2 regions of the Streptomyces sp. NPDC005962 genome follow, and region 1 is predicted to be linked to the other one. Evidence: riboswitches for the same ligand, from Rfam matches in the RefSeq annotation. Region 1 holds a riboswitch; the other holds the start of a gene.
The links. A riboswitch is a leader RNA that binds a small molecule or an ion and turns the genes downstream of it on or off. The one in region 1 is predicted to bind glycine.
Positions count from the first base shown of each region.

Region 2: it holds a riboswitch for glycine, as region 1 does, so the genes downstream of both, gcvT (glycine cleavage system aminomethyltransferase GcvT) here and gcvP (aminomethyl-transferring glycine dehydrogenase) in region 1, are expected to answer to the same signal.

Region 1 is NZ_JBEXVE010000028.1:117,503-122,195, reverse strand. Features, by position in the region: gene ABZ370_RS34535 (bifunctional nuclease family protein) at 1-45, shown strand, start outside; gene ABZ370_RS34530 (MerR family transcriptional regulator) at 214-840, shown strand; gene ABZ370_RS34525 (DNA polymerase IV) at 903-3,092, shown strand; gene ABZ370_RS34520 (PRC-barrel domain-containing protein) at 3,068-3,385, opposite strand; glycine riboswitch at 3,515-3,612, shown strand; gene gcvP (aminomethyl-transferring glycine dehydrogenase) at 3,803-4,693, shown strand, end outside.
Region 2 is NZ_JBEXVE010000009.1:233,618-238,310, reverse strand. Features, by position in the region: gene glyA (serine hydroxymethyltransferase) at 1-1,151, opposite strand, end outside; gene gcvH (glycine cleavage system protein GcvH) at 1,177-1,557, opposite strand; gene gcvT (glycine cleavage system aminomethyltransferase GcvT) at 1,649-2,776, opposite strand; glycine riboswitch at 2,972-3,083, opposite strand; gene ABZ370_RS17825 (AAA family ATPase) at 3,259-3,972, shown strand; gene ABZ370_RS17820 (enhanced serine sensitivity protein SseB) at 4,133-4,693, shown strand, end outside.

The DNA of each region.
Region 1 (4,693 bases):
CTCGACCAGATCTCGCCCGAGGACTTCGGAAGCAGCAGTCAGTGACGCGGTCTGCCGGTCCTCGCTAGCGCATTCGAGTAGCCTTTCCCGGACGAGGGACACGGGAAACCACTCTCAGGGTGATTATCACTCGGCGTGCCGAGTGTGGCGATCGTTGACGCACCCCGGGTGACTGCCTACCTTCGAGGAGGCAGGTCGAGGACGGAGGTCGGCGTGAGAAGCACCGGCGACGGCACGGCAGCCGGCGGTCCGTATACGCTCCAGGGGAGCGCACCGGCCGATCCGGCACTGAAGGCTCGGGTCGCGGCACAGCCCACGGCACCACGCGAGCCCGCCGCGGGGGGCACGGAGACGGTCGGCTATCGCGGACCCACCGCGTGCGCGGCCGCGGGCATCACCTACCGCCAGCTGGACTACTGGGCGCGCACCGGCCTGGTGGAGCCCAGCGTCCGGCCGGCGTACGGGTCGGGCAGCCAGCGGCTGTACAGCTTCCGGGACGTGGTCGTCCTGAAGATCGTCAAGCGGCTGCTGGACACCGGTGTGTCCCTGCAGAACATCCGGGCGGCCGTGCAGCACCTGCGCACCCGGGGTCTGGACGATCTGGCCCAGATGACGCTCATGAGCGACGGCGCGACGGTGTACGAGTGCACCTCGCCGGACGAGGTCGTGGACCTCCTCCAGGGCGGCCAGGGCGTCTTCGGGATCGCCGTGGGCGTGGTGTGGCGGGACGTGGAGAGCGCGCTGTCCCAGCTGCACGGGGAGCGGGTGGACACCGGCGAGACCCTGGTCGGTCACAACCCCGCCGACGAACTCGCCCGGCGCCGCAACCGGGCGGGCTGAGAGCGCCCCCTTCCGCCGGTCGTCGGTGCCGATTGTCAGTGGCATGCGGCAGCATCGGACATGTGAGGGGTGCGCCGACGATTCTCCATCTGGACATGGATGCCTTCTACGCCTCGGCGGAGCAGGCATCCAAGCCCAGCTTGCGCGGAAAGCCAGTGATCGTGGGGGGTCTCGGGCCGCGCGGGGTCGTGTCCACCGCGTCGTACGAGGCGCGGGTGTTCGGGGTGCACTCGGCCATGGCGATGGCCCAGGCCCGCAGGCTCTGTCCGAACGCGGCCTACCTCACCCCCCGCTTCTCCCTCTACCGCCGGGTCAGCGACCAGGTCATGGGGCTGCTGCGGACGCTGTCCCCGCTGGTGGAGCCGCTCAGCCTGGACGAGGCGTTCGTGGACCTGGAGGCGGGCGGCACCGAGGCCCGGGCGGAAGCGGCGCGGGCCGTGGGGGAGCGGCTGCGGGCCGACATCCGCGCCGTGACCGGGCTGACCGGCTCGGTGGGCCTGGCCGGTTCCAAGATGCTCGCCAAGATCGCCTCCGAGCAGGCCAAGCCGGACGGGATGGCGGTCATCCCGCCCGGCACCGAGCGGGAGCTGCTCGACCCGATGCCGGTGCGCACCCTGCCGGGCGTCGGCCCGGCCACCGCGGAGGCGCTGCGCCGGGCGGGTATCCACACCGTCGCCGAGACGCGGGAAGCGGGCGAGGCGGAGCTGGTCCGGCTGTTGGGCCGGGCCCACGGGACGTCGCTGTACCTGATGGCCAGCGGGCGGGACGAGCGGCCGGTGGTCGCCGAGCGGGACGCCAAGTCCGTCTCGGTGGAGGACACGTTCGACGTCGACCTGACCGACCGCACCCGGGTGCAGCTGGAGGTGGCGCGGCTGGCCGACCGCTGTGTGCGGCGGCTGCGCGAGGCGGGCCGTTCCGGGCGCACGGTCGTGATCAAGGTGCGGCGGTACGACTTCTCGACGCTGACCCGTTCGGAGACCCTGCGCGGGCCCACCGACGACCCCGGCGTGGTCAAGGAGGCCGCGGCGCGGCTGATCGACGGGGTGGACACGACGGCGGGCGTGCGGCTGCTGGGGGTGGGCGTGACGGGGCTCGCGGACTACACGCAGGAGGATCTCTTCGCCCAGGCGGCCCAGGCGGCCCAGGCCGCCCACGAGGCCCTGGAGGGCCCGGGGAGGGCCCCGGGCTCCGAGGCGCCGGAGCCGGAGAGCCAGGGCCTCTCAGGGGCCGCTGAGGACGCCGGGAGGCCGCGCGTCTGGCTGCCGGGGACCGATGTGCGGCACACCGAGTACGGGGCGGGCTGGGTGCAGGGCAGCGGGGTGGGACGGGTGACCATACGGTTCGAGGAGCCCTGGTCACGCCCCGGCCGGGTGCGGACGTTCGCCGTGGACGACCCGGCCCTCGAACCAGGCGAGCCCCTCCCGCTGGTGCGACCCCCCGAGAACGGCGAGGCCGAGACGGAACAGCCGGACACCGGCCAGGTCGCCGCCTCGCCGCCGAACAGCACCGACGCGGGGCAGGGCGGCGCCGACGCGGGCAAGGACCGTGGCGCGAGGGCGGGGCAGGGCGGCGGCGCCGGGCCGGAGACGGGCGCGGGGCCGGGCCGTGGCGGTGTGGGGTGGGAGACAGCCGCGGGGCGGAATCGCGGTGGCGAGGACGAGGACCGTGGTGCGAAGCACGGCGCGAGTTCGGGGACGGGCGGCGGTGCCAGGCGGGAGTCGAGCGCGGGGCGGGGCAGCGGAGGCGAGGGCGAGGACCGTGGCGCCGGGCAGGGCGCGAGTGTGGGGCCGGAAAGCGGCGACGCGAGCAAGGACCGTGGCGCGGGGTGGGACGTAAGCGTGGGGCCGGTCAGTGGCGTTGCAGGGCGGGAGACAGGCGCAGGACGGAACCGTGATGGCGAGGGCAAGGGCCCTGACGCGGGGCAGGGCGCGAGCGCGGAGCGGGGCAGCGGTGGCGAGCGCAAGGGCCGTGGCGCGGGGCAGGGCGCGAGCGCGGGGCTGGGCAGTGGTGGCGAGGGCGAGCGCTGTGGCGCGGGGCAGGGCACGAGCGCGGGGACGGGCGGCGGGGCCGTGCGGGAGTCGAGTGCGGGGCGGGACCGCGGTGACGAGGGCGAGCGCCGTGGCGCGGGGCAGGACGCGAGTGCGGGGGCGGACAGTGGCGACGCAGCGCAGGCCCCCGGGCGTGGGGCGGGACACAGAGGTGGGGCGGGGCGCCGGGATGGGTGGGGTCAGCCGGTTACGTCCAGGCCGTAGTGGTGGTACAGCTGCAGCTCCTGCTCCGGGGAGAGGTGGCGGCCGACGCCGAGGTCCGGGGCGTCCTTGATCAGCGCCCGGTCGTACGGGACCCGCAGCGCGTCGCCGACGACCTCGCTGGGTTCGAGCGGTACGAAGACGTCCCGGCTGAACAGGCCGGTGCGTACCGCCGCCCACTCGGGCTCGCCGGTCGCGTCGTCGAGGTAGACCTCGTCCACGGTGCCGATCTTGGTGCCCTCGCGGTCGAATGCCTTGCGGCCGATCAGGGTCCGCGGGTCGATGTCCGTCTGCACGCTCTCTCCCACAGGTGGCGGTGATCCATTGATACCTACCAAAAGCCACATCCCCGTACGCGGCCACTCGAGCACCCGGCGCCCAACCCCTCCCGGTGGTAGACGCGCTGGTACGCTGGCTGTGGCTGCAGACCCCGTGCGGGAGAGTCCTTCGACAATGATGTCGGAGGCGCCGAAGGAGCAAATCCTCCCCGGAATCTCTCAGGCACACGTACCGCGCGGGTGAGGTCACTCTGGAAAGCAGGGTGGGCCACGGGGAGCACAGCTCCGGAACCCCTCCTCACCGACGGTGAAAGCCGGTCAGGCCATACGCGGACCGGTGAAGCTCTCAGGTTGAGATGACAGAGGGGGAGGCCGTCCGGGCACCCGCAGCCGCGGTGCCCCTCGCCGGTCGTGCAGACCAGGAGGCCCCCGCAGATGACCACCCACCGCATCTCGCTCGCCGATCTGGAGCGCGGTACTCCATTCGAGCAGCGCCATATCGGCCCCGACGCCGGAGCGCAGGCCAAGATGCTCGCCCAGGTCGGCTTCGGCTCCCTCGACGAGCTGACCGCCGCCGCCGTACCCGAGGTCATAAAGAGCGCCGAGGCGCTGCGGTTGCCGACGGCCCGCAGCGAGGCCGAGGTCCTGGCCGAGCTGCGCGCGCTCGCCGACCGCAACCAGGTGCTGCCGTCCATGATCGGCCTCGGCTACTACGGCACCTTCACCCCGCCGGTGATCCTGCGCAACGTCCTGGAGAGCCCCGCCTGGTACACCGCCTACACCCCGTACCAGCCGGAGATCTCCCAGGGCCGGCTGGAGGCGCTGCTCAACTTCCAGACCGTCGTCGCCGACCTGACCGGCCTGGACACCGCCGGTTCCTCGCTGCTGGACGAGGCCACGGCCGCCGCCGAGGCCATGGCGCTGTCGCGGCGCGTCGGCAAGGTCAAGGAGGGCGTCTTCCTGGTCGACGCCGACTGTCTGCCGCAGACCATCGCGGTCATCGAGACCCGCGCCGAGCCGACCGGCGTCGAGGTCGTGGTCGCCGACCTGACCGACGGCATCCCGGACGAGATCGCCGAGCGCGGTGTCTTCGGCGTGCTGCTCCAGTACCCGGGCGCCTCCGGCGCGGTCCGCGATCCGCGCCCGGTCATCGAGCGGGCCCATGAGCTGGGCGCGATCGTCACCGTCTCCGCCGACCTGCTCGCGCTCACCCTGCTCACCTCGCCCGGTGAGCTGGGCGCGGACATCGCGGTCGGCACCACCCAGCGGTTCGGCGTGCCGATGGGCTTCGGCGGCCCGCACGCCGGGTTCATGTCCGTGCGCGCC
Region 2 (4,693 bases), on a different contig from region 1:
TCGTGGAAGTCATCGGTGGTGAAGCCGCGGGTGGCCAGTGCCGGGGTGCCGATCCGCAGACCCGAGGTGACCATCGGGGGCCGCGGGTCGTTCGGGATGGCGTTGCGGTTGACGGTGATGCCGACCTCGTGGAGCCGGTCCTCGGCCTGCTTGCCGTCCAGTTCGGAGTTGCGCAGGTCGACCAGGACGAGGTGCACGTCGGTGCCGCCGGAGAGGACGGAGACGCCCACCTCGCCGACGTCGGCCCGGGTGAGCCGCTCGGCGAGGATCTTGGCGCCCTCGACCGTGCGCTCCTGGCGCTCCTTGAACTCGGACCCGGCCGCGACCTTGAAGGACACCGCCTTGGCCGCGATGACGTGCTCCAGCGGGCCGCCCTGCTGACCGGGGAAGACCGCGGAGTTGATCTTCTTGGCCAGCTCGGCGGTGGAGAGGATCACGCCACCGCGCGGACCGCCCAGGGTCTTGTGGGTGGTGGTGGTCACGACATGGGCGTGCGGTACGGGCGAGGGGTGGAGCCCGGCCGCGACCAGGCCCGCGAAGTGGGCCATGTCGACCATCAGGTACGCGCCGATCTCGTCCGCGATCCGGCGGAAGGCGGCGAAGTCCAGCTGACGCGGGTACGCCGACCAGCCCGCGATGACCAGCTTGGGACGGTGCTCCTTGGCGAGGCGCTCGACCTCGTCCATGTCGACCAGACCGGTCTCGGCGTCCACGTGGTAGGGCACCACGTTGTAGAGCTTGCCGGAGAAGTTGATCTTCATGCCGTGGGTCAGGTGGCCGCCGTGCGCCAGGCTCAGACCCAGGATGGTGTCGCCGGGGGAGAGCAGCGCGAACATGGCGGCCGCGTTGGCCTGCGCGCCGGAGTGCGGCTGGACGTTGGCGGCCTCGGCGCCGAAGAGCTCCTTGACGCGGTCGATGGCGATCTGCTCGACCACGTCGACGTGCTCACAGCCGCCGTAGTAGCGGCGGCCGGGGTAGCCCTCGGCGTACTTGTTGGTCAGGACCGAGCCCTGGGCCTCCATGACGGCGGCCGGAGCGAAGTTCTCCGAGGCGATCATTTCGAGGGTGGACTGCTGGCGGTGGAGTTCGGCGTCGACAGCAGCGGCGACGTCCGGGTCGAGCTCGTGCAGGGAGCTGTTGAGAAGCGACATCTGGGTCCCGATCGAAGAAGGAGGGTCAGTTGTGGGAGAAGGCGGCGTATTCCTCGGCGGACAGCAGGTCGCCCGGCTCGTCCGTCACCTTCACCTTGAACAGCCAGCCGCCCTCGAAGGGGGCGGAATTCACCAGCGCCGGGTCGTTCACCACGTCCTCGTTGATTTCGGTGACCTCACCGGAGACCGGCGCGTACAGGTCGCTGACCGACTTCGTGGACTCCAGCTCACCGCAGGTTTCACCGGCGGCGACGGTGGAGCCGACATCCGGGAGCTGGACGTACACGACATCACCGAGCGCGTTGGCCGCGTATTCGGTGATGCCGATCGTCGACACGCCGTCCTGGTCGGCGGCCGACAGCCACTCGTGCTCCTTGCTGTAGCGCAGCTGCTGGGGGTTGCTCATGGTCCGATTCTCCTGGATAGGGGGGAGTGCTTGGGAAACGGGTCTTAAGCGGTGGGACGGATCGGTGGGGAGGGGCGGGCCGCAGGAGGTTTCAGCGCTCGCGGCGGTAGAAGGGGAGCGCGACGACCTCGTACGGCTCCCGGGTACCGCGGATGTCCACCGTCACGCCCGGGCTGCCGGGCGCGGCGTGCTCCGCGTCGACGTACGCCATGGCGATCGGCTTGCCCAGCGTCGGGGAGGGGGCGCCCGAGGTGACCCGGCCGATCTCCGAGCCGTCGGGGCCGACCACGGCGTATCCGGCGCGCGGCACCCGGCGGCCCTCGGCGACCAGCCCGGCCAGCGTGCGCGGCGGCCGGGCCTCGGCCTCGCGCGCCGCGGCTTCGAGGGCCTGGCGTCCGACGAAGTCGCCGGGCTTGCCGAACTTCACCACCCGGCCGAGCCCCGCGTCGAACGGGGTCGTGTCGGTGGACAGCTCATGCCCGTACAGCGGCATCCCGGCCTCCAGGCGCAGCGTGTCCCGGCAGGACAGCCCGCACGGCACCAGCCCCACCGGGGCGCCCGCCTCGGTCAGCGCCTGCCAGACCCGCTCGGCGTCGTCCGGCGCGACGAACAGCTCGAAGCCGTCCTCACCGGTGTAGCCGGTGCGGGCGATCAGGGCGTCCACGCCCGCGACGGTGCCGGGCAGCCCCGCGTAGTACTTCAGCCCTTCCAGCTCGGCGTCGGTCAGCCCCTTCAGGATGCCGGGGGACTGCGGCCCCTGGACGGCGAGCAGCGCGTACGCGTCGCGGTCGTCCCGTACGACGGCGTCGAAGCCGGTGGCGCGCTCGGTCAGCGCGTCCAGCACCACCTGGGCGTTCGAGGCGTTGGCGACGACCAGGAACTCCCGCTCGGCGAGCCGGTAGACGATCAGGTCGTCGAGGATGCCGCCCTCGCTGTCGCAGATCATCGTGTAGCGGGCGCGGCCCACGGCGAGCGCCGAGAGATGGCCGACCAGGGCGTGGTCGAGGGCGTCCGCTGCCTGCGGCCCGGTGAGAGCGATCTCACCCATGTGGGAGAGGTCGAAGAGCCCGGCGCGGGTGCGCACCGCGGTGTGCTCGTCGCGCTCGCTCCCGTACCGCAGCGGCATGTCCCAGCCCGCGAAGTCGGTCATGGTGGCGCCGAGCGCACGGTGGACCGCGTCCAGCGCGGTGCGGCGGGGCGTGGGCGGGGCGTCGGTCATGGTTCAGCTCCCAAGGGCATGTTCACGGCGATGACGGGACGGACGGGCCGGAGGGGACGACAAGGACGGCACGGCGTCCTCCCCATCTGTCATCGGAACCTGAGAGGTTCGCCGTGACCGTTCCCGCGTGGCGGGGCCGGCTCGGCTTGCACCTTGGGTGGAGCCACATCGAGGTGGCCCGCTTTTCAGATCTGCCTCATCCGCGCGGTATCAGGGGCCTGAGAGATTCAAGGGAGGACTTGCTCCTTCGGCGCCTCGGAAAATCCCGGCGACTGCCGGTGACCGAGGACTCTCCCGCGTGGATTCAAGCGGCCGGTATGCAGTTGGCGCGGACATCATCGCACGTCCGCTCCGGAACGGAACCCCTGATCTGTGAGCGGCTCTGTGAGCGGTGTCGCGCCGGGGCCTCCTTGATGGGCATTACCTTTTCTTGACACTCTCGGGGTACGGAGCCGCTTGACCGACCTTGGAGGACGATCACGGTGCACGGGCAGGGAACATACGCGACAACACCAGGACCCCTGCCCGCGCGGCAGGAGCGGACGGCGCGATCAGGCGGCACGGGCGGCGAGGGCGGCATGGGCGGCACGGTCAGGCCGGATCGCCAGGCCGCCGTGCACGACCTGCGCGGGGGCGGGGCGGGAGCGGAGCTGCGCTACCCGGCACGGGACCTGATCATCGCCTCGGGGCTGCCCGGCAGCGGCAAGTCGACCCTGATCAACCGGGTCGTCCCCGGGATCGACCCGAGCGGCGCGGCCGTGGTGCGGGTGGACTCGCAGCGCACCCGGGAGGCCTGGGAAAGACGCATGCCGCGCTGGCTGCCGTACGCCGTCTACCGGCCGCTGGTCCGCTGCGCCCACTACGCGGGGCTGCGCCGGGCGCTCGGCTCGGGCGCGAGCGTCGTCGTCCACGACTGCGGCTCACAGCCCTGGGTGCGCCGCTGGCTGGCCCGGGACGCCCGGCGCACCGGCCGCGGGCTGCATCTGGTCCTGCTGGACGTGGACCCCGCGATCGCCCTGGAGGGGCAGGCCGCCCGCGGCCGGGGGGTCTCCGGCTTCGCCTTCGGACGGCATCAGCGGGCGATGGGCCGCCTGGTGGCGCGGGTGGAGGGCGGGCGTCCGCCGGAGGGCTGTGCCTCCGCCGTGCTGCTGGACCGGGCAACCGCGAGCACGCTGCGGGGCATCTCCTTCGAGTGACGGCGACTCCTTCGAGTGACGGCGACCGGGCGTCAGGGCGCCGGGTGAGGGAAGTCCGGGTGAGGAAGTGCTGTGGAGATCACCGGGCGGCCCATGGCCTTCCGCCGTCCAGCCGTTAGGGTGCTGGTGCAGGTCGGACGAGATGGCGGTTGGGACGAAGATGAGTATTCCGGAGCACCAGGGCATAACCCCCGCTCACGGAGGATTTCCCGACGGCGCTTATCCCGCCTTCCCCGGCAATGAGCTGGAAGAGGTGCTCGCCGCCTCGGTCGGAGTCCCGGGCGCCGGAGCGCGGATCGTCGAGACGCTCGCCCGCAGCTATGTCTGGATTCCGCTGCCGAACGGCGGAAGCCCCGACAGCCCCAGCCTCGACCTGCCCACGGTGGAGATCGACGGCCAGGCGTACGTCCCCGTCTTCAGCTCGGAGCAGCAGTTCCTGCAGATCGTCGGCGGCCATATGTCGTTCACGGTCGCCCCGGCCACCGAGTTCGCCCGCGGGCTGCCGCCGCAGCTCGGCATCGCGGTGAACCCGGACGGGCCGGTCGGCGTCCCGCTGCCGCCGCCCGCCGTCGAGGAGCTGTGCAAGTCCGGGCGCAGCGCGCTGGACGGGCCCGCGCGCGGGGGCCGGGTGCGGCTGTTCGAGCCCGACTGGCAGGAGGAGCCGGTCGACTTCCTGGCCGCCGCCGGGATCGAGTTCGGCAGGGAGCCCGGGGTACGCACC